4 regions of the Nocardioides pakistanensis genome follow, and region 4 is predicted to be linked to each of the others. Evidence: riboswitches for the same ligand, from Rfam matches in the RefSeq annotation. Region 4 holds a riboswitch; each other region holds the start of a gene.
What was found. Region 4 has a riboswitch for cyclic di-AMP ahead of ACYVIH_RS05685 (C40 family peptidase). Riboswitches for the same ligand answer to the same signal wherever they lie in the genome.
Positions count from the first base shown of each region.

Region 1: another riboswitch for cyclic di-AMP. It lies ahead of ACYVIH_RS10765 (transglycosylase family protein); the one in region 4 lies ahead of ACYVIH_RS05685 (C40 family peptidase).
Region 2: another riboswitch for cyclic di-AMP. It lies ahead of ACYVIH_RS19110 (C40 family peptidase); the one in region 4 lies ahead of ACYVIH_RS05685 (C40 family peptidase).
Region 3: another riboswitch for cyclic di-AMP. It lies ahead of ACYVIH_RS15255 (C40 family peptidase); the one in region 4 lies ahead of ACYVIH_RS05685 (C40 family peptidase).

Region 1 is NZ_BAAGUV010000023.1:230,041-235,501, reverse strand. Features, by position in the region: gene ACYVIH_RS10775 (WS/DGAT/MGAT family O-acyltransferase) at 1-1,354, shown strand, start outside; gene ACYVIH_RS10770 (alpha/beta fold hydrolase) at 1,298-2,227, opposite strand; gene ACYVIH_RS10765 (transglycosylase family protein) at 2,297-2,632, opposite strand; cyclic di-AMP (ydaO/yuaA leader) riboswitch at 2,634-2,788, opposite strand; gene ACYVIH_RS10760 (MaoC/PaaZ C-terminal domain-containing protein) at 2,919-3,803, opposite strand; gene kstD (3-oxosteroid 1-dehydrogenase) at 3,805-5,461, opposite strand, start outside.
Region 2 is NZ_BAAGUV010000063.1:40,207-45,667, forward strand. Features, by position in the region: gene ACYVIH_RS19095 (NYN domain-containing protein) at 1-1,197, shown strand, start outside; gene ACYVIH_RS19100 (LTA synthase family protein) at 1,180-3,150, opposite strand; gene ACYVIH_RS19105 (hypothetical protein) at 3,322-3,534, shown strand; cyclic di-AMP (ydaO/yuaA leader) riboswitch at 3,684-3,857, shown strand; gene ACYVIH_RS19110 (C40 family peptidase) at 3,870-4,865, shown strand; gene ACYVIH_RS19115 (hypothetical protein) at 4,846-5,461, shown strand, end outside.
Region 3 is NZ_BAAGUV010000038.1:10,650-16,110, reverse strand. Features, by position in the region: gene ACYVIH_RS15265 (TetR/AcrR family transcriptional regulator) at 1-353, shown strand, start outside; gene ACYVIH_RS15260 (DUF3048 domain-containing protein) at 411-1,466, opposite strand; gene ACYVIH_RS15255 (C40 family peptidase) at 1,558-2,037, opposite strand; cyclic di-AMP (ydaO/yuaA leader) riboswitch at 2,041-2,197, opposite strand; gene fabG (3-oxoacyl-ACP reductase FabG) at 2,459-3,214, opposite strand; gene ACYVIH_RS15245 (class I SAM-dependent methyltransferase) at 3,293-3,922, opposite strand; gene ACYVIH_RS15240 (HIT family protein) at 3,924-4,373, opposite strand; gene ACYVIH_RS15235 (MBL fold metallo-hydrolase) at 4,507-5,461, shown strand, end outside.
Region 4 is NZ_BAAGUV010000012.1:220,065-225,525, forward strand. Features, by position in the region: gene ACYVIH_RS05665 (ATP-binding protein) at 1-1,458, opposite strand, end outside; gene ACYVIH_RS05670 (hypothetical protein) at 1,556-2,212, opposite strand; gene ACYVIH_RS05675 (hypothetical protein) at 2,310-2,657, shown strand; gene ACYVIH_RS05680 (hypothetical protein) at 2,672-2,878, opposite strand; gene ACYVIH_RS05685 (C40 family peptidase) at 3,031-3,522, opposite strand; cyclic di-AMP (ydaO/yuaA leader) riboswitch at 3,527-3,689, opposite strand; gene ACYVIH_RS05690 (DNA-directed RNA polymerase subunit alpha C-terminal domain-containing protein) at 3,869-4,582, opposite strand; gene ACYVIH_RS05695 (hypothetical protein) at 4,591-5,001, opposite strand; gene ACYVIH_RS05700 (peptidoglycan-binding protein) at 5,248-5,461, opposite strand, start outside.

The sequences.
Region 1 (5,461 bases), on a different contig from region 4:
CACCCAGCTGCTCCACGTGTGCGGCGTGGTCATGATCTCCCCGGAGACCATGCCCGAGCGCTATGACTTCGAGACGCTGAAGCGGGGGATCGCCCGCCGGATCAGCTCGATGCCGGAGTTCCTGCGCACCCTGCACACCGTGCCCCTGCACCTGGACCACCCGGTCTGGGTGATCGACGAGGACTTCGACATCGACAGGCACGTCCATCGCGCCGCCGTGCCCTCGCCCGGCGGACCCGAGGAGCTCGCTGAGCTGGTCGGGCATCTCGCCGGGCTGCCGCTGGACCGCTCGCGACCGCTGTGGGAGATGGTCGTGATCGAGGGCCTCCGTGACGGGCGGGTCGCGGTCTTCACCAAGATGCACCACGCCACCGTCGACGGAGTGTCCGGTGCGAACCTGATCTCCAACCTCTGCAGTCTCGAGCCCGAGGCGCCGCCGCTGCCCGCCGAGCCTGCGCACCACGAGCGGGTCCCGAGCGACGTCGAGCTGGCCGCCCGGGCTCTGGTGTCGACCGCGACGAAGCCGCTGGAGCTCGCCAAGCTGCTCCTTCCCACCGCCGGCATCGTGACCAGCTGGATCGGCCGCGGCCGGGCGGGCAAGGCGATGCCGGCCCCGTTCACCGCACCCAGGACGTCGTTCAACGGCACGATCACCGGGCACCGATCGGCGGCGTTCGCCGACTTCGACCTCGACGACGTCAAGGCGGTGAAGGCCGCCGCCGGGGCGACGGTCAACGACGTGGTGCTGGGCCTGGTCGGCGGTGCGCTGCGCCGCTACCTCGCCGACCGCGGCGAGCTGCCGAGCGCCTCCCTGGTGGCGATGGTGCCGGTCTCGGTGCACGGGAAGTCACAGCGGACCGGCAGCAACAAGGTCTCGGGCATGTTCACCAAGCTCCACACCGACGTGGAGGACCCGCTCGAACGGATCCGCGCGATCGCGGCGACCAACGCCGACGTCAAGGAGCATCACGGTGCGATCGACGCCGACACGTTGCAGGACTGGGCACAGTTCGCAGCGCCGCGCACCTTCGGGATGGCGGTGCGGGTCTACTCCCGGCTCCGGCTCGCCGAGCGGCACCCGGTCGTGCACAACCTCGTGGTCTCCAACGTGCCGGGCCCCCCGGTCCCGGTGTATTTCATGGGGGCGCGGATCGACGCCCTCTATCCGCTCGGGCCGGTCTTCCACGGCGCGGGCCTCAACATCACCGTGATGTCGAACAACGGCCGGATGAACGTCGGCGTCCTCGCCTGCCGCGAGCTGGTGCCGAAGGTACGGGAGCTGGCCGCGCTGATCCCGTCAGAGCTCGACGCGGCGCTCGAGGCGCTTTCCGTCGCGCACGCGCGCGGCGACTGAGGCACACGCCTCGAGCAGGGTCGGGACGAACTCCTCCGCGGCCAGGACGCAGCCGGCGTGACCGGCGTCGGCCTCGTGGGTCGTGGCGCCGGGGATCCGGGCGGCCAGGGTCCGCTGACGGTCGGCGGGGATCACCCGGTCCCGTGCCATCACGACCACGGCGGTGGGCACGTCGATCCGGCGCAGCCAGGGCCGTGAGTGGTGCCTGCCGAGGGCAGCGACCGCCTGCGCGACGGCCCACGGGCTGGTGCTGCGGAACTCCGCCAGCGCCCAGTCGTGCAGGTCGCCCGGATCGTCGATGTCCATGAACCGGGCGGCGCTGCGTGCGGCGGCGAGCGCGGTCCGGGAACGGGCCAGGCCGCGGAGTGCGCCCATCGACAGGCCCATCGACTGGAAGAACATCATCTCCGCCGGCGACCTTCGGAACCTGTCCGTGGTCGCGCCGAGCACGAGGCCTGCGACCCGGTCGGGATGCTGCCGCCAGGTGCGCTGCGCGACGACCGAGCCCATCGAGTAGCCCGCGACGATGACGTCCTCGAGTCCGAGCGTCTCGATCACTGCGGCGGCGTCGTCGGCGCAGTCGTAGAGCGAGAACTCCTCGGAGGTGATGCCCTGGCCGTGCCACCGCTGGTCGAGGGTGACCACCCGGTAGCGCTCGGTGAGCGCGGGGATCGACGGGAACCACGTGAGCAGACCCGTGCAGCCGACGGCGTGCAGCAGGAGCACTGTCGGGGCCCCGTTCGGTCCGGGGGAGTCGGTGACGTACGTCGACCCCCGGCCGGGAAGCTCGACCAGGCGTCCCTCGGGGATGCTCAGGGACGGTAGCGGCACCGCCCTGCGGACGGCCGCGCGGCGCATCGCCCTGGTGGTCACGAAGCTCTCCTCAGGGACGACGTCGACGACCGGAAAGGTAGAACGTGTTCCACCTTTCCGGTCGTCACACTACCGCAGCCCGATCTTGCGGGAGCAGTGCGGCCAGGCGCCCCACCCCTGCGCGCGACGGACCTTCTCGGCGATCCTGATCTGCTCGCGCGGCATGGCCCGGTGGGCGTTGCGGGCGAACTTGCGACCACCGAACGCCCGCCACGTCGACGGGCTGAACTGCAGGCCGCCGTAGTAGCCGTTGCCGGTGTTGATGTGCCAGCGCTGGCCGGACTCGCACTGGGCGAGCCGCTTCCAGGTCCGGAGCGTCGCGGCCTCGGCAGGTGCGGCCACCAGGTTCGGGGCGAGTGCGGCAAGGAAGGCGACGACCGTCGCCAGGAACATGCGTGAGCGCATGACGGAACCTCTCGGACGCCTGCGAGGTGAGCTGTCGGGTTCGGGCGGAAAGGTGTGCCCGGCCTCGCTCGTCGTACGACGGTGGAGGCTTCACCCCGAGGTCCGGGGACCGTGAAGATTCGGTTCCCCCGCTCCTGCCCCTGGTGATGCTCGTCGGTGCCGGCCGGGAGCGGGACAGGACTCGGCGTTGCCCACGGACGGCGCTCCGCCGGGACGCGGAACCCGTCCAGGCTAGGCAGACGACACGTGCCGGCCCAACCGGACCGGCGTGAACGTGACCAGGCTCTCAGGCGCGGGTGAGGACCGCGTCGGCGAGCACTGGCGCGCCGTCCCGCGCCGCGTCCGGGCTCGCCACGGTGGCCGAGACCAGGATCTGCTCGCCCTCGTCCCAGGCACGGACCCGGATCGTCTCGCCGGGGAAGACCACGCCGGCGAAGCGGGCGGAGAATCCGGCGACGGCGGAGGTGTCCGCGTCGAGGAGGGCGTCGACGACCTCGCGCAGGGTGATCCCGTAGGAGCACAGTCCGTGCAGGATCGGTGCCGGGAACCCGGCCCTCGCAGCGAACTGCGGGTCGGCGTGGAGCGGGTTCCGGTCGCCGCACAGCCGGTAGAGCATCGCCTGGTGCGGTGTCGTCGCGTAGCTGACGTCGGCGTCGGGTGCGCGGTCGGGCAGGTCCACCTTCGTGGACGGTCCGCGGTCACCGCCCCAACCGCCCTCACCGCGGACGAAGATGCTCGAGCGGGTCGTGAACAGCGGCTCCCCGGACTCGTCACGGGCCTCGCCCTCCTGCACGATCACCGCGGCCTTGCCCTTGTCCCACACGTCGCTGATCCGGGTGCGGACCGTCGCCCGTGCCGCCGTCGGCAGCGGGCGGTGCAGGACGATCTCCTGGCTTCCGTGCAGCACGCTGGCCAGGTCGATGTCACAGCCGGGCAGGTCCAGGCTCGGCGGCGCGGTGGCGTGGAAGGTCGGCGCCACGACCCCGAACGACGGGAGCACCTGGAGCTGCTCGTCGTCGAGGGTGTACCGCAGTGCTCGGGGGTCGGTCTGGTCGCCGGGACGGGCGCCCGCACCCACGCCGAGGTGGTAGAGCAGGACGTCGGACTCGGTCCACGCGAAGGTGACCTCGGACAGCTCCGCGCCGATGGCCTTGTCGGGGTCGATGGGCATGTCAGCTCTCCTCTGCGGTCCGGACGGGGGACTGCTCGACCGTTACCGGGCGGGCGAGGTCGAGCGCGGCCAGGTAGCCGAACACGATGGCCGGGCCGATCGTGGACCCGGCGCCCGCGTAGGTGTTGCCCATCACCGCGGACGAGGCGTTGCCGGCGGCGTACAGGCCCGGGATCACCGAGCCGTCGGGCCGCAGCGCACGCGCGTGCTCATCGGTGACCACGCCGCCCTTGGTGCCGAGGTCGCCGGGGACGATCTTGACCGCGTAGAACGGGGCCTCGTCGATCGGGCCCAGGCACGGGTTCGGCTTGTTGGTCGGGTCGCCGTAGTACTTGTCGTAGGCGCTGTCGCCGCGGTGGAAATCGGTGTCCACGCCGGTGCGCGCCATCTCGTTGAACCGCCGAACCGTCTCGGCGAGTCCGGCCGGGTCCACGCCGATCTGCTCGGCGAGTCCCTCGACCGTGTCGCTCTTGAATAGCGTGCCGTGCTTGTACCAACGGCCGGGGAAGGGCTGGCGCGGCCCGAGTCCCGCGAACAGGTACCGGTTGCGGTAGCGCTGGTCGAGGATCATCCAGGACGGCACGTGGCCCACCCCGGTCGCGGCTTCGCCGTCGTACATCGCGTGCACGGCGTCGACGTACGGCGAGGCCTCGTTGGCGTACCGCTTGCCGGCCTGGTTCACGATGATCGCGCCGGGCAGGTTGCGCTCCGAGAGGCAGAAGTACGGCCCGCCGGTGAGCGGGATCGTCGGGCCCCACCACGCGTCGTCCATCAACGCGATGTCCGCGCCGGCCGCGATCCCGGCCTCGATGCCGCCGCCGGTGTTCGACTCCGCGCCGGTCGTCCAGTCGGTGGTGATGGGGGAGCGCTGGTACTTCTCCCGCATCTCGAGGTTCTTCTCGAAGCCGCCGCTGGCGAGCACCACGCCGCGGCGGGCGCGCACCGTGACCTCGGCGTCCTCCCGGCGGAGGCGTACGCCGGCCACGCGGCCGTCGTCGAGAAGCAGCTCGGTGAGCTCGGTGTCGTACCAGACCGGGACACCGGCGTCGAGCAGCCCCTTGCGCAGGCCGATCGCGAGCGCGGCGCCCATGGCGTACATCGGTCGGCGCAGCAACAGGTTCAGCACCCGCCCGGCGACGATCCGCAGCGTGGTGATCGGGCCCTTCAGGGTGCGCATCGCCAGGCTCATCCAGCGGTAGTCGGCCTGGGTGACGACCATCCCTGCCGGGGCCTTCGCGTAGGGCGGGTGGAGTCGGGCGAGCTCCGCGCCGATCAGCTTGCCGTTGACCGGACGCGGCTCGACACTGCGGCCGATCGCACGGCCGCCCGGTGCCTCGGGGTAGTAGTCGGAGTACTCCGGGACCCACATGAAGTCGACGGCCGAGTGGTCGCGGACGAACTCGAGCGCCTCGGGCCCCCGCTCGAGGAACGCGTTGCGGCGCTCCTCCGGGACCACGTCGCCGACGATCGAGGCCAGGTAGGTGCGGGCGTCCTCCAGGCTGTCCGGCACGCCGGCCGCTCTGAGCGCGTGGTTGTTCGGGATCCACACCCCGCCCCCGGAGCGAGCCGTCGAGCCGCCGAAGTAGGCGCTCTTCTCGACCACGACCGTCCGTAGCCCGTGGTGGGCGGCGGCGAGCGCGGCGGTCATCCCGGCGCCG
Region 2 (5,461 bases), on a different contig from region 4:
GTCGCGTCGTTCGCGCCAGGGCGGCGCGGCAAGCTCGCCGGCACCCAGATCGCCGGGGTTCTCGAGACCGACGAGGGGTTTCGGGAGCGGATCGCCGGCCAGGTCCGCGCGCACGTCCCCGACCTCGCGCAGGCGTTGGACCGGGGGAGCGCCCCGGCAGCTGCCGACCCGGTCGAGCTCGCCGCGGTCGCCTACCTGCTGCGGCCGCCCGGGTGGACGGACGTGGTAGAGCGGGCCGCCGACGTGGCCGACGCCGAGCGGCAGGTCTCCGCCACCCGTGAGGTCGGCAAGCAGGTCGAGCGGCTGCGCCGGCAGCTCGACGACGCCGTGGCCGAGCTGCGGGAGACCCGTGAGCGCAACCGCCAGCAGGTCTCGGTGCTCAAGGCCGAGAACTCCGAGCTGCGGCACAAGCTCGGCGACACTCGCACCAGGCTGAAGGCGGCTGAGCAGGCTGCCCGCGCGGCCGAGGAGTCCGCGGCGCAGGCCACCGGCCAGGCCGCCGCGGCGGTCGGTGGCCTCGACGGTGAGGTACGACGGCTCCGGGCTCGTGTCGAGGAGCTCGAACGCGAGCTCGCTACGGAACGGCGGGCCGGCCGCGCCGAGAAGGGGGAGGCCACCCTGCGTGCCCGCCTCCTGCTCGACACCCTCCTGGACGCCGCTCAAGGACTGCGCCGGGAGCTGGCACTGCCGCCGGTCGAGGGGGCCCCGGCCGACGCGGTCGAGGCCGACGTCGCCGAGCAGGGCGCCCGGACACCGAGCAGCCACGGCTCGCTCGCCGCGGACGACCCGGCTCTGCTCGACCAGCTGCTCGCCCTGCCTCGGGTGCACCTGGTCGTGGACGGCTACAACGTCACGAAGAACGCCTGGCCGGAGTCGACGCTGGAGATCCAGCGGGACCGTCTGCTGAGCGGCCTCGCGCCGTTGGCGGCGCGCACCCAGGCCGAGGTCACCGTGGTGTTCGACGCTGCTGACAAGGTCGAGCGGCCGCTGGTGAAGCGGCCCCGTGGTGTGCGGGTGCTCTACAGCCCCTACGGCGTGATCGCCGACGACGTGATCCGCCAGCTCGTGGCCGCCGAGCCGCCGGGCCGCCCGGTCGTGGTCGTCACCAGCGACCAGGCCGTCGCGGGCGACGTCCGGCGTCGTGGCGCGAGGGTCGTCGGGGCCGTCGTGCTGAGCCGGCTACTTGCCCGTTCCTGAGGCGGCGAGGGCCTGCTCCTGGGAGGGCACGGTCATCGCCTCGGCGTACCTCTTCCCGACCGACAGGTCGTACTGCACCAACCGGTAGTCACGCAGCACTCGCCGGGCCTCGGGCGAGAGCTGGCCCGGCGAGAGCTCGTCGCCCTCGGGGCCGAGCATCCGGCCGTGCTCCATCGCGGTGATGTGCTGCTCGAGCTCGCTGAGCAACGCGTAGTACGGCGTGAGCGGTGCATCCAGCATCCGCAGCAGCCGCGGCATGAAGAAGATCGGGCTGGTCGTCGGCAGCTCCTCCGGCGGGAGGTCCTGGAAGTTCGCGTAGACGAAGAACGGTGTCTCGTGCAGGACCCGGTCGGAGTTTGCCTCGATGACCTCGTCGGGGAGTCCGGCGGGAAGGTGGTCGCCGTACAGCAGGAGGACGGTCTTCTCGTCGGAGCGGGACAGTGTCTTGACGAACCTACTGATCGCGAGGTCTGTGCGCGACAGGCCCTCGGCGTACTGGCCGACCATGTCGGTGCCCTGCGGGCCGAGGCCGGTGACCGGGACCGGCTGCGAGTAGGAGCCGGAGTACGGCGTGTGGTTCTGCATCGTGACCAGGTTCACGAAGACCGGCTCGTCGTGGTCCTCGAGCGTGTCGAGAGTCTGGCGGAACGCCGCGTGGTCGGAGATGAACCGGCCGTCCTCGAGGTGGCCGCGGTAGGTCATGTCGTCGCGCGCCACGAGGTCATCGAACCCCAGGATCGGGTACACCCGGTCGCGCTGGTACATCGTCGGCTCATAGGGGTGGATGGCTGTGGTGGCGTGCCCCAGGCGCTCGAACGTGCGCACGGCCGAGGGGAAGGTGCGGAAGCGAGGCACCAGCATCTGGTACGGCGTGTCCATGGCCGGGTCGAACTGGGCCAGCGACATCCCGGTCAGCGCCTCGAACTCCATGCTGGACGTGCCGCCGCCGATCTTCTGGCTCAGCATGAGCCCGTGCGGGGCCCGCTGCATCAGCGCCCGGGTGCGGGGGAGCGGGTCCTCGGCCAGCGACATCCCCGCCCACCGGGTCGGGTCGCTCAGCGACTCCGAGAGCACCATCACGACGTTGACGTCCTCGACGCTGCCTCGCGCCTGCGAGTTCCACGCCTCGGCGGCGGCGGTGTAGCGGGCGACGATCCGTTGCATCGCCTCGTGTGAGTACCCCGGGGGACGCCGCATCCCGGGGGTGTCGAGGTTGTAGAGGAAGCCACCCAGGAAACCGTTGGCGCGGTAGTTGTTCGGCTGGCTGGCCTTCGCCCAGTCCGCACCGAAGGCTTCGTACGCTCCCCGCCACGGGTTGCCGGGCTGCTGGAACTGCGCCAGCGACGAGAGCAGCAGAAGGCAGGCCGCGGCGGCGCCCGCCCGGCCCACGACCGCGGTCCTCCGCCGGAGTCCTTGCGGGCGTGCCCGGTGCAGCCACATCGAGAACAGGCGGCTCAGCCCCCAGCTCACGGCCGCCAGGAGGGCCAGGCCGAGTCCGGCCTGCCAGAGCACCCGCGGCTCGACCATCTCGATGAGGAAGTCCGGCTGCAGCGCGAACACGAGGTCGCGTGGGTAGAGGGGTTCGCGCTGGGCGACGTACTTGAGGTTGCTGGCCAGACCCACCACCGCCGCGAGGCCGAGCACCACGAGGCCGCTGACCCACATGCGGCCGCTGACAGCGAGCACGAGACCGGCTCCCAACGCCAGGACCACGGCTCCCAGGAGCAGCACTCCGCTCTCTCGGCCGACGAGGTGGAGCACGTAGGCCCAGTTCCAGTCGGTGCGTGCGCTCTCCAGCAGCAGCTCGCCGAGGAGGCCCACGACGAGCGTGAACAAGAGGTAGATGCCGGTCGGTCGTGCGGCACGCGCGAGGTCGGCGCCGGCGCCCCGGCCGGGCTCGGGATCGGTCATCGGCGGCTTCTCGGGCTCGGGGCGGGATCGGTCGTCGTTCATCGGGGCTTGGCACAGATTTTACCGAGCATGGTGCCGGCCCCGGAGCGAGGTGTCGGAATCGTGACCTCGCGGCGGACCCTCGGGCGACCGTTGCGACACGCCGCGCGGAAACTGTCGGAGGTGCCTGGCACCGTCCTGCTCACGATGCGAACGACTTCCCCAGGAGGCGACATGAGCGTGCACATCGACTGCGACACCTGCGTCGTGCGAGGCCCGGCCTGCACCGACTGCGTGGTGACCGTCCTGCTCGGGCCACCGCCCGAGCTCGGGTTCGACGACGACGAGCGACGTGCCCTCGACGTGCTCGCCGGCTCCGGGCTGGTGCCCCCGCTGAGGATGGTGGCGCCACTGTCCGGCCCTGACGTCAACGCCGCCTCCGCTTGACCGGTCGGCCGCGACCCAAACCTGAGGATCCGCAACGTCTGAAAAGTCACAAAATCGGTCCACGCCACATGCCGGAATCGTTTGCGGCGTTCAGGACCTCCGCATAACCTTCAGGAGGCACCTGCGGCAGTTGACCAGACCGGGTCGACTCAGGTGCCGCGCCGAGTCCGGTCCCGAAGGGGAAGTCGTGGCCGGAGCCGGGGAACCACGTTCCTTGGGGTGAATCGTGCGCGCGCAACCACGCGAGTGGCTGCCGCGCTCGTAGGGTCTTCTTTGCCGCCCGAACCCGTCAGCTCACCCGGTAGGCGTCAGGACAAAGAGGAGACCGTCCGCTCGTGCTCGACGGCCGGAAGCGCATCACCAGCGTCATCGCAGCATGCGGCGTCGCCACCCTCGGTGGCTCGTTGCTCGTCGCCGCCCCCAGCCAGGCCGAACCGGACCGCGACGACGTCGCGGCCAAGGTCGAACGGCTCTACCACGAGGCCGAGCAGGCCTCCGAGCGCTACAACGACGCACGGCTGGAGCTGCAGCGGACCAGGGAGAGCCTGCGGACCCTGCGCGCGGACCTCGACCGGCAGCAGGAGCGCGTCGACGCGGTCCGGGAGCAGGTCGCCTCCACCGTGGTCGCGGCCTACCAGGGCCAGGCACTGTCGACCACCACCCAGGTGCTGCTGTCCAAGGACCCGGACGCCTTCCTCGACCAGATCGCCACGGTCTCGGCCTACAACGACCAGCAGGCCCAGCTGATGGCCGAGTTCGCGACCCAGCTCAAGCAGCTGGAGCTGCGCGAGGCCGCCGCCGAGCGGGAGCTCGCTGCCCTGGCGGAGACCGAGGCGCAGCTCGCCGAGGAGAAGGCGGAGGTCGACGAGAAGGCCGCGGAGGCCGAGGCGCTCCTCGACGAGATGGACGCCGCGGCCGCCTCGCGCACCAGCCGGGTCAGCCGCAGTGCCACACGGACCCCGTTGCCCGACGTACCGGTCTCGGGGCGCGCGGGCGCGGCCGTGGAGTACGCGCTCGCGCAGGTCGGCGACGCCTACGTCTACGGCGCAGCCGGCCCCGACGCCTACGACTGCTCCGGTCTCACCATGGCGGCCTGGGCGCAGGCCGGCGTGAGCCTGCCGCACTCCTCGAGCGCCCAGATGAGCATGGGTACGCCGGTCTCCTCCTCCGACCTGCAGCCGGGCGACCTGGTCTTCTACTACAGCCCGGTCAGCCACGTCGGCATCTACATCGGCAACGGCCAGATCGTCGACGCCGCCAACCCGGGCACCGGCGTCCGGATCGCCGGCGTCTTCTCCATGCCGTACTCCGGTGCGCGACGCATCGGCTGACCCCGTCTCCCGAGCCGGCCGCCCACTGCTGTGGGTGGCCGGCTTCGTGCTGCTGGCGGTGCTCGGCACGTTCCTCGTCCTCCGCGTCGCTGACCGGGAGGTCATCACCCCGGCCGAGCCGGCGGAGCCGGCGTCGAGCAACGACCTGCGTGCGGACGGCGCCGCCACGCTGCTGGCGGATCTCGACGACGCGCTGACCGCGGGGACCCGGCGAAGTGCGGTCACCCTGGCCGCGCCCGGAGACCGCGCGGCCCGCCGGAGTCTGGGCTGGATCCACGACAACGTGCGATCCCTCGGGATCGGCGAGCTGGCGTTGCGGTTCGTCGAGGAGTCCGGGGCGCTGCCCGACCCCGTCCGGAGGCAGTACGGCCCGGACGCGTGGGTCGGGAACGTCTCGGTCTCCTGGCGCGTCGAGGGATATGACGAGTCCACGAGCACCATGGAGGTGCCGTTCACGTTCGTCGACACCCCGGAGGGAGTCGCCTTGGGCAGCATCGGAGCCGGTGACGCCCAGCCGGTGCCGCTGTGGCTTCTCGACGACCTCGCGGTGCATCGCTCACCCCGGGCTCTGGTGGTTGCCGCCGACCCCGGCCAGC
Region 3 (5,461 bases), on a different contig from region 4:
CGGAGTACAGCCGGATCGTGATCCAGGAGGGCCCGGTCGTGCTCGGCTACGAGCGCTACCGGGAGCAGGAGGAGCGCTCGACGTTCGGCATCGTCCAGGAGATCGTCTCCACCGTGCTCCGGACCTACGACCTCGAGCCGAGCATGGTGGAGACCTTCAGCCGGGTGTTCTTCGGCGCCATGTCCGCCGCCGGGGCCGCCGTGTCGTCGGCCGAGGACACGAAGCGGGCCAGCGCCGAGGTCGAGGCCGCGATCGCGTTCATCCTCGCCGGACTGCGCCAGCAGGCGGAAGCCGGCGTCCAGCTGCCCGGCCCCGACGAGCTGGCCGGGCAGGCGGACGACGCGGAGGCCTGACCGCCGGCCGAGCCCAGCCCGCTGGTCGAGCCCGTCGAGACCCGACCCCGCTGAGACCTACTTGCCGAACGTGACGTTGCCGCCGTTGGCCGGCACGAGCTCGAGCCACACCTTGCCCGGCGGCAAGCGCAGCTCCCCCGCCTTGGTCTTCAGGCTGACTTGGGAGTCGAGGCCCTTCTTGACCCAGGTCGCGCGCACCAGGGAGCCGTTGTGGAACACCATCGCCGGACCGCTGCCGGAGAACTTGGTCTCCGGGACCGGGTTGCCGGCGGGGTCCTTGTAGTTCGCCACGCCGACCTGGACGCGGAGCACGACCACGGTGTCGGGCCGGAACTCGTCACCGGCGGCGGCGTAGGAGTTGGTGTTGACGTACTTGCCCTTGCGGAACTCCCACTGGGTGGTGTGTCCGCCGGAGAAGGTCGCCGAGATCCGGCCGGCCTTCTGACCGGCCGGGAAGCCCGCCTCGTCACCCCAGGTGAAGTAGCTCTTCGGCGGGGTGGCCGGAGCCTTGAGCGAGCGCGCGAGCGCCGGAAGGTTCATGAAGAGGTTGTACGGCGAGCGCCGGCTGCCGTCCCGGGAGAACCCGGTGCCGCCCTCGGTCACGACGCGGATGCCGGCGGACTTCACCCGGCCCATCGTGACCGGCGCACCGCCGCTGGCGACCATCACCGCCTTGGCCGGCTTCACGATCCCGATGTCGGTGGCCCGGATCGAGCGCACCGGGCCGACCCGGTCGGGCACGTGGGAGTAGTAGAAGACCGCGAGCCGGGTCGAGCCGCCCTCGACGAGCTCCTCGGTGACCAGGTCGGCGCCGCTCAGCCCGACCTGGGGGCTGCTCGGCGAGGTGTTGTCGATCTTGACCACCATCACCGGGTGCCCCGGCGCCTTGCCGTCGGCGGGCAGGCCGGTCAGCGGCCACTCGCCCGAGAGGGTCGCGCCTGCGGCGGTCCCCTGCGCGTCGGGCGACTCCGACGGCTCCGGGGAGCCCTCCTCGTCACCTCCACCGCAGCCGACGAGGGCCACCGACCCGGCGAGGACCAGCGCGGCGAGACGGAGACCGGGGCGAGGGCCGCGACGGGCCGAGAGGTTCAGGCGCAACGGGATTCCAACCATGGGGCCAAGTGTGACGCAGGGCCGCTGCCCGACCGGGCAGCGACCCTGCGTTTCGGACTGTGAGCTGTGTCAGCTCGGGATCAACCCTGGGTCACCGCAGGGTGCCGGCGAACCAGCGGTTGGTCCACGGGGTGCCGCGCTGGACGTTCTTGGAGCCGTACGGCGCGTGCACCATCCATCGCTTGCCGTTCTTCCAGCCGGCGAAGACGCCGACGTGGTAGACGCCGCCGCCGTCGTAGAAGAACATCAGGTCGCCGCGGCGCATGTTCTTCTTCTTGATCCGGTCGGCGAACTGCGCCTGCTGGCTCGACGTACGCGGGATGTTGGTGAAACCGGCCCGGCGGAAGCTGTAGTAGACCAGACCGGAGCAGTCGAAGCGGTTCGGGCCGGCAGCGCCGTACTGGTACTGGTCGCCCTTCTGGGCGCGGACCACGTCGAAGGCCTTCATGATGCGCTTGCCGCGGGTGGCGGCGTCGGCGGACGGGGCGAAGGCGACGAGGCTGGCCGCCATGACGGCGGCGACGAGGACGGAGAGCACAGCAAAGCTGCGCGCGCGAATGATCGCAGGCATGAGGAGTTCCCTTTCCACGCCTGTGAGGTGAGCTGTCGGGTTAGAGCTGAAAGGTGCTCTGCCGCCGGTTCGGCGACTTCACCCCGAGCGTCCGGAGGACGCGTGACGATGTGGGTCCCCCACTCCTACCCAAGGTGATCGGTTACGGGACAGGACCAGGCGCGGGCGGGTAGGACTCGGCGTAAACCCTGCCTGGTTGTGAAGTTGTGGTGGCCCCTGGCTCGACGCCGCCGACCCCCGTCGGCGACGCCTCCCCGAAGCGCCCGGAGAGACTAGACAGACGTCGGCAAGGATTTCCAATCCTCAGGACGCGAAAACGTCCCGCAGATCACATCTGCGGGACGTTTCACGCTCAATCACCCGTGACGGGTGCGGTCGAGATCACAGACAGGTAACGGTGGTGCAGACCTGTCCGGCGCGGTCAGATCTTGGCGCCACCGTCGACGTACAGGGTCTGGCCGGTGACGTAGGACGCCTCGTCGCTGCACAGGAAGGCGGCGGCCGCGGCGATGTCCTCCGGGTAGCCGACCCGGCGGACCGGGTTGGCCTCGGCGGCGGCCTTGCGGTAGTCCTCAGGCTCCACCCCGACGCGGCGCGCGGTGGCGTCGGTCATCTCCGTGACGATGAAGCCGGGCGCGATCGCGTTGACGTTGATGCCGAAGGGCCCGAGCTCCAGGGCGAGAGTGCGGGTGAACCCCTGGAGGCCCATCTTGGCCGCCGAGTAGTTGGCCTGCCCGCGGTTGCCGAGCGCGGAGACGCTGGAGAGGTTGAGGATCTTGCCGTACTTCGCCGCGACCATGTGCTTCTGCACCTCACGGCTCATCAGGAACGAGCCGCGCAGATGCACGTTCATGACCGTGTCCCAGTCCTCCTCGGTCATCTTGAACAGCAGGTTGTCGCGGGTGACGCCGGCGTTGTTGACCAGGACGTCGATCTTGCCGAGCTCTGCGACGACCTGGGCCACGGCTGCCTCCACCGACGCGGCGTCGGCGACGTTGCAGGCCAGCCCGATCGCCTTCTCGGCGCCGAGGCCCTCCGCGGTGGCGGCCGCTGCGTCCTGGTCGAGGTCCAGGATCGCGACGGCGGCGCCCTCCTCGGCGAAGCGCTTGGCGGTGGCGGCACCGATGCCGCGGGCGGATCCGGTGACGACGGCGACACGACCTGCGTAACGACTCATCTGGGCTCCTCCTGTGCGCCGCAGCACGGCGCTGACGTGGTGAGAGGTGGAAGTGGGCTCACTGTAGCCAGCGCGGGCTCAGCGCTTGACCGCACGTCCCAGGTAGAGGTGTCCGGCGACCTTCGCGCCGGGGATGGGCGCCGGGAGGTAGAAGGTCTCCAGCTGCTCGATCTTCAGCCCACTGGCCGAGACCGCCTCGGCGATCGGCCGGTCGAGGTGGCAGCCGGCCGCGAACCGGCGCTGCAGCGGGGTCAGCCGGTGCTGCCACTTCGCGATGTTGCGGTCTGGCGCCAGACCGTGCTCGACGAAGCGGAACACCCCGCCCGGCTTGAGGACCCGGCGCATCTCGCTCAACGCCGCGTCGAGGTGCGGGATCGTGCAGAGCGTGAAGGTGGACAGCCCTGAGTCCATCGAGTCGTCCGGCAGGTCCAGCACCTGCCCGTCCAGGCCGGCGCGTACGACGGGCACGCTCGCTGCGCCGATGTGCTTGTCCTCCGCGATGTGCCAGGCCACGTCCGACGGCTCCACCGCGGCGACCTTCGTGACCGCCGGTGGGTAGTGCTCGATGTTCAGCCCGGACCCGAAGCCGATCTCGAGCACCTCGCCCTCCAGGCCCTCGCAGACCTTGGCCCGGAGCTTGTGCACCTCCCCCGCGCCGAGCAGCAGGTCGGTCGCCCGGGGCACCACCTGTTCGTTCCACCAGCCCATGTCAGTCCTCCTCCGCTGCGGGTGCCGATGTCGACTGGCCGGCGAGGGCGGCGCTGACCCGTGCCGCGTACCCCGCCATCTCCTGGTCCGAGTCGTACCTGGTGCGCGGCCAGAAGAAGCCACGCAGCCCGTCGCCCTTGGTGCGGGGCACCACGTGCAGGTGCAGGTGCGGGACGCTCTGGCTGACGACGTTGTTCATCGCCACGAAGCTGCCCTGCGCGCCGAGCCCGGACACCATTGCCGCGACCAGGCGCTGGCCCGCGGCGAAGAAGGGGTCCCGCAGACCGACCGGGAGGTCGGGCAGCGTGGGCACGTGCTCACGCGGCACCAGGAGCACATGCCCCTTGAACACCGGCCGGATGTCCAGGAAGCCCACCAGGTCGTCGGTCTCCAGCACCAGGTGCGCGGGAGTCTCCCCCGCGACGATCCGGCAGAACAGGCAGTCGGCCACCTCCCGGACTCTAGCGGTGGCATGGACCTGCCGTCGGCGGGAATACTCCGGGGGGTATCCGCATTGACTGTTACCGTAGGACGGTAATACCCCCCTGGGTATCCACAGATGCAGTTTTCAGGAGGCAGCCCGCATGATCACCGTGACCCCGATCGACACTCCCGGTCTCGGAGACCGGACCTACCTCGCCCATGACGGCAAGGTGGCCCTGGTCGTCGACCCGCAGCGTGACTACGACCGAGTCCTCGCGGTGGCCGAAGCCGCCGGCGTCGCGATCACCCACGTGTTCGAGACGCACATCCACAACGACTACGTGACCGGCGGTCTCGCGCTGGCTCAGGAGGTCGGCGCGGCATACCACGTGAACGCCGACGACCCGGTCTCCTTCGAGCGTGTGGGCGTGCACGACGGCGACGTGGTCGAGGTCGGCGAGACGATGCGCGTGCGCGTCGTACACACCCCCGGCCACACGCACACGCACCTCTCCTTCGCGCTGAGCGACGGGGACCAGCCGGTCGCCGTGTTCACCGGCGGCTCGCTGCTCTACGGCTCCACCGGTCGACCCGACCTGCTCGGCCCCGACCACACCGACACCCTCGTCCGCGCCCAGTGGCGCTCGGCGCACCGGCTCGCCGAGGAGCTCCCCGACGAGACCGAGGTCTTCCCGACCCACGGCTTCGGCAGCTTCTGCTCGGCCACCCAGAGCGAGGCCCTCGCCAGCACCATCGGCCAGGAGAAGCTCGCCAACCCCGCCCTCACGCAGGACGAGGAGGAGTACGTCGAGCAGCTGCTCGCCGGCCTCGAGGAGTTCCCGGCCTACTACGCCCAGATGGGTCCGGCCAACTCCGCCGGCCCGGACGCGCCGGACCTGTCCGAGCCGAGCCTGGCCGACCCCGCCGAGCTGCGCCGCCGGATCGACGCCGGCGAGTGGGTCGTCGACCTGCGCACCCGCGAGGCGTTCGCCGCCGGTCACCTGATGGGCAGCGTGAACTTCGGCATCGACGGCCAGTTCATCACCTACCTCGGCTGGATCATGCCGTACGACGCCACCGTGACCCTGCTGGGTGAGAGCCCGGAGCAGGTCGCCG
Region 4 (5,461 bases):
GTGGAACTCGCGCAGTTCCCGCAGGCCCGCCAGACCGCGTCCCTTGGCGTACTTGAACACGTCTGCGACGGCGGTGAACTGGTCGGAGTCGCGCCACTTGCCCAGGAGGTCTTTGATCTTCTCGGCCCGCTCGGTGTCCTCGTCCTTGTTCGACTTCTCCAACTTCTCCAGGGAGCCGAGCATCTTGTTGACCCAGTCGACAACGAGGGCTGCCTGCTCAGGGCTGGAGACGGTGTAGACGCCGGACCCGCCGGTGAGGTTCTGGCCGGGGTGCTCGGTGTTGAACTGGGCCGCAGCGTCGTCCTTCATCGAGAACGACAGGGTCGCCCCGTTGGCGAACTGGCCCTTGTACCCGGCCCGGTAGAGCAGCCCGTAGAAGGCCATGAAACCGCGGCCCCAGTGGGTCTGGGCGGAGTAGTCCTTGGGGTCGGGGCTCTCCATGTCGGCGGAGCGGAACGTGCGCACGTAGTTCGCCTCGGCGCCCTCCATCGCGCCGACCACCATGTCCCAGGCGATCTCGAACAGATCGGTGTCGTAGAAGTTCAGCCGCAGCGGGCACTCCTGGGCGTTGCTCTCTTCAGGCATCGAGGTGTAGATCCGGACCTGATCGGCGTCGCCGAGCATCCGCAGGCCGGTGCCGTCCTGCTGGTTGATGTTGGCGTACTCGCCCTGCGGGTCGAAGATCACCTGGCCGATGCGGGCGTTCTCCTCCGCAGCGTGGCGGTACACGGCGGTCACGATCGTCTTGATCGTGTTCGACTTGCCCGTGCGGGTCATTCCGAACACGGCCGTCTTCTTCCCGACGAAGTCCTCGACGTTCACGTGGACGCGGGCCTTGTCCAGGCCGTGCGCGATCGCGTTGCGGCGGGTCGCGGAGAACCGGACCACGCCCAGCGGCAAGGACACACCCTTCTCGCCGCGCGGGAACGACCCGATCCAAGACAGCGCCTTCGCCGACGGGGCGAACACCTTGTACCGGGCCGAGGACCACACGTTGTCCAGGTCCGCGCCGAACTCGACACGCTCGGCGTCCTCGCCGGTGTAGAAGACGCCGACGACGTCGCAGGCGAACGCCGACTGGGAGTGCTCGACGGCGGTGTGCACGTCCAGCACGTTGCCGTAGTCGGCCTCGGTGGCATGGGCGTCACGGACCACGGCCATCCGACCGGAGACGAGTTCCCGCTCGTGCGGCAGCGGCGTCACCGAGGACACCCGCAGCAAGATGACCTCCTCGTCCTCCAAGGCCACGTTGCCGTCGTGGCCCGAGCAGGCCGCGGCCAGCAGGAACCCGCCGCGCGGGATGCCGCCGTGCTGGTGCTTGGCGTAGTCGTTGGTCAGCACGACCGCCTCGTTGTAGGTCAGCGAGTAGATGCCGCCGATGTCGTGGCAGGTGTTGAGCACCCGGGTCAGCCGCGAGGGCCGCTGGCGGGGCACGGAGGCGATCTGCTGCGCAGTCATCGGGCGAAGGGCCTTCCGGTCGAGGGGCAGGCGCGACCGGGCTCCGGTCGTCGGGTGTGACAACGGTCCCTATGCCGCCGGTGTTGCGGTCGGCGGCTCAGGCGGATCCGGGTGCGTTCTGTTGGTCCAGCGCGGCGCGGATCGACTCCTGCCGGTCCTGCTGGGCGGCGCGGGCGGCCTCACGCGCCACGAGCCGGTCCAGGAGTGCTTCGCGAGCCTCGGCGCGTGCCGCGCGTAGCGCCTGCTTGCGGGCCTCCCGGATCGGGTGGGCGGTCCGCGACAGGTCTCCCTTGGCGGCGGCCGCGACCGCACCAACGATGGCGACCGCAGCAGCCCCGGCGACCGCAACCGGGGTCTGGTGGTGAGTGACGAAGTTCGACAGCGGTTCGGCGTGCTCCCCGCCGAAGGTAACCGCGGTGGCATAGGCGGCGGCCGTGATCGCTCCGGTCTTCAAGGCAGCCTTCGGTGCTGCGACCAGGTTCGAGGTGACGTTGCTGATCGTGGCTCCGGCACGTTCGATGGTCGAGACCTCCCCCGGCGCGATCCGGCGGTCGAGCAGACTGACCTTCTCCTGGGTCGACCCGTCGTATTCGTCGTCACTGTCGACGGGTCCGTAGGTGGCCGCGCCGTCGATGCCGTCGCCGTACTCGTCGACGACCATCCGGCGGATCTCGGTCAGGTCGAGACCTGCCTCACCACGCTCGCGCCCGGCGAACTGGCCGCCGGAGGGCACGCCTGCGGGTTCTCGGTTCATGTTCACAGCCTCCAGGTGTGCGGTCGAGGTGCACAGTGCTCGCTGGGTCTATCGGCGCAATAGGGGCTGTGTCGGACGGCTTTGCCACCATGGGTCTATGACCACACAGGGCGCCACCTCAGAGTCGCCCGTCCCAGAGGACCTGTCCGGCCGGGGCGATGACCGGTTCACGGTGATGATCCTGCCGGTCGAGGGCCACGTCGACACCGCGGCGGTCTACGTCGATGCGCGACCGGCGGGCACCCTGGTCCGCTGCGAGCCCGAGGACTCGTGGCGCTGCTTCGACGGCAGCACCAAGACCGGTCACCGCTGGCTTCCCGCCGGAGTCGATCCGTGCACCGAAGGGCCGGAGACGGTGAGCGACGCCGCCATGCTGCTGCTCGTGCTCTCCGGCTACGACCCCGAGGCGGTGATCCGCTCGCTGGGACGTGACCGGCACCCGTGATGGTGCTGGGCCCTCTAGCGACCGGTCCAGGTCGGGCCGTCGCTGGAGTGACGCAGGATCGTCTCCACCCGGCGCACCTTGCGGTCGAAGGCCTCCCCGGTCAGGTGCGGGTGGCGTGCCATGACGGCGGCGACAGCGGCGTCGCGCAGGTCGGGCGTGGTGACGGATGTGGTGGTCTCGGCCATGATCCCCAGGTGTGCGGTACCCGCCGGAACGCTCACCAGCACCCCTCGACGCGCGCGAAGGTGGCGTTTGTGACCTCTCGCCCCTTTTGACCTAAACTCCCTGGCGGGACGCAAGAGAGCCCGCCTCGGTCACACGCTTTGAGGCGGGCTCTCGTGCCGTTTCGGGGCATCTACGGACCGGTGGAGCCTCAGCGCACCCGGCCGAACGTGACGCCGCGGTAGGTCCAGATCCGGGTCTTGTGCACCCGGGTGCCGGTGTAGGGCGCGTGCCACATCTTGCCGCGCCCGGCGTAGATGCCCACGTGGTAGACGTGGCCTCGCTTGGAACCGAAGTGGAAGAACACCAGGTCTCCACGGCGCGCCTGGCTGCGTGGGATCCGGCGGGTGGCCCGGTACTGGGCGTCGGAGACTCGCGGCAGGCGTTCGCCGACCCGGCGGTAGACGAACTGGGTGTAGCCGGAGCAGTCGAACCCGCGGCGGGTGGTTCCGCCGTAGCGGTACGGGGTGCCCTTCAGGTCGGCGGCCACGGTGAGCACCCGGGTCGCCTTGTGCACCGTGAGCGCGCTTGCCGGGGCCGTGACGGCCGGGGCGAGGGCGCTCAGCATCGCAGCGATCAGGGTCGTCGCCAGGGCGAGCGGGACGGAGCGGGCAGGGTAGATCGGTCGATGGTGGATCGACATGGAAGGTTCCCTTCGGCGACGCCTGCGGAAGGTGACCTGTCGGATTCGGGCCGTCGAAGTGGCCCGGCCAGCATGGCTGGCTTCACCCCAAGCCGACGATCTCTGGTGAGGTCGCCGTCGGTACTGCTGGGTCTCCCGTGCCCGTCATCGTCTGGTGCTGGTCGTGGTGCTCGGACGGACCGGCCATGACGGGCCTCGGCGGGGCTGGACCGCGCCCCGCGGTGTGCGGGGACTTGTCTTCAGGTGTCCGGAGAGACGTCGTGTGCTCCCCGGTCTCGGTTTGGTAACGACAGTGGACATGCGCAGACCCTCGGCGTCCGGCCGCAGCCCGCGGGGGTGACGCTGGTTACGCGGCCTGCCGGGACGGTCGCCTGCCGGTCGGGACGTCCCAGCGCCATCCCTCAATCTGCGTCAGGGCAGAGACGCGGTGCGGGGGTAGCGCGCCGCGGCGGTGCAGGTCGCGCTGCTTGGCCAGCCACGAGCCCAGACAGATCCGCTCCCCCGCCGGGCCGGTGACCACGGCCCTGCTGGACGGCAGCACGCCGTGCTCGGCGACGTAGGCGGCCACCAACGCGTGCCGCAGCCACCAGCGTCGGGTGCGGGCACCATGCGAGAGGCCCGCGAAGAGGGCGTCGGGGTCCAGGCAGATGCCGTGCCGGGCCGCGTGCAGGAGCCGCCCGCGCTTGTAGTCGGCCAGGCAGGTTGCGCCGAAGCCGGGAAGTGCGAGCAGGTCGGCCTCGGTCCGTGCCTCGACGTCGGCGGCCGTGGTCAGCCCGGCGGCGAGCAGCCGGTCGCGGGTGCGTGCGGTGATCTCCAGGTCGCGGACGGGGATCTCGCCGGGCTCGGGCAGGCGCAGCGGGCAGGCGGTGACCGCGGCGATGGTCCGGTACTGGGCTGTCTTGGCGCGCAGTTCCCCCAACTGCGCGCGGCCGAACTGGCGGATGGCGAGCAGGTCGTCGTCGTCGGCCTGGTCGACCTCGGCGACGGTGGCGAACCCGGCTCGAAGCAGCGAGTTCAGGGTGCGGACGGTCAGTCCGAGGAGCGGGTCGTCCAGGGTCATCGCGGCGACTACTCGGCGAAGGTGCACTGGCCGCGGGCCCCGGAGCCGGTGACCCCGCCGCGGTCGGACTCGAACGCGACCCAGGCGCCGTCGGCCTCGGAGACCACGCAGAAGCGGAACAGCCGGGGCGTGGCCGCGTACTGGGTGACCATGGCCCCCTCGGGCAGGTCGGAGGTGGCCAGGTCGGCCAGGTACGGGTAGGAGCCACGGACGGCCCGGTAGTGGAGCACCTCATCGGCCACGGTGGCCGCGTGCGTGGTCAGGTCGTCGACGGCGACAGGTGCGGGGGCCTTGGTCGCTGCGGCCGGTGAGGTAGGCGCCGCCGGTGCGTCCGTCTCGACGGTGCAGCCGGTGGCGGCGAGCACGCCAACCACGACCAGTGTGGTGGCTGCTGCGCGGCGGGTCCTGAGCGTCGTCATGGTGCTCAACATGCGTAGCCGGGGCCGGGTCGGCGGCGGGACGACGAAGGGCGAGGTGGCCAGTTCTGGCTCTTCCTCGCCCTTCGGTGCGATCGTGCGCAACCCCTTGACACACGACCCCTGTGTTCGACTCCCACGCACGGAAGCCTTGATGTTCTGCCCTATGCCGACCTTGCGGTCATCAGCGGCAGACACCTGGTAGGTGTGCGGGGCTCGCGCCAGGTGACCGTTGCGGGCCGGGCGATCTCACGGGTACCAGGTGTCGACACCACCGTGCCACGAGCAAGTGCCCGAACGGCTCGTGGAGTAGGACAGGGTTCCATCGCCGCAGATGGCCGAGGGCGTTCCCGGAACGATGCCGGGGATAGCGTCGGAGGTGTCGGCCTGCGCCGGGTCCTGAGATCTGCTGAACCACGCGGGCACGACCGGGGTCCATCCCTCCGGGCTCCAGTGGCTGAGG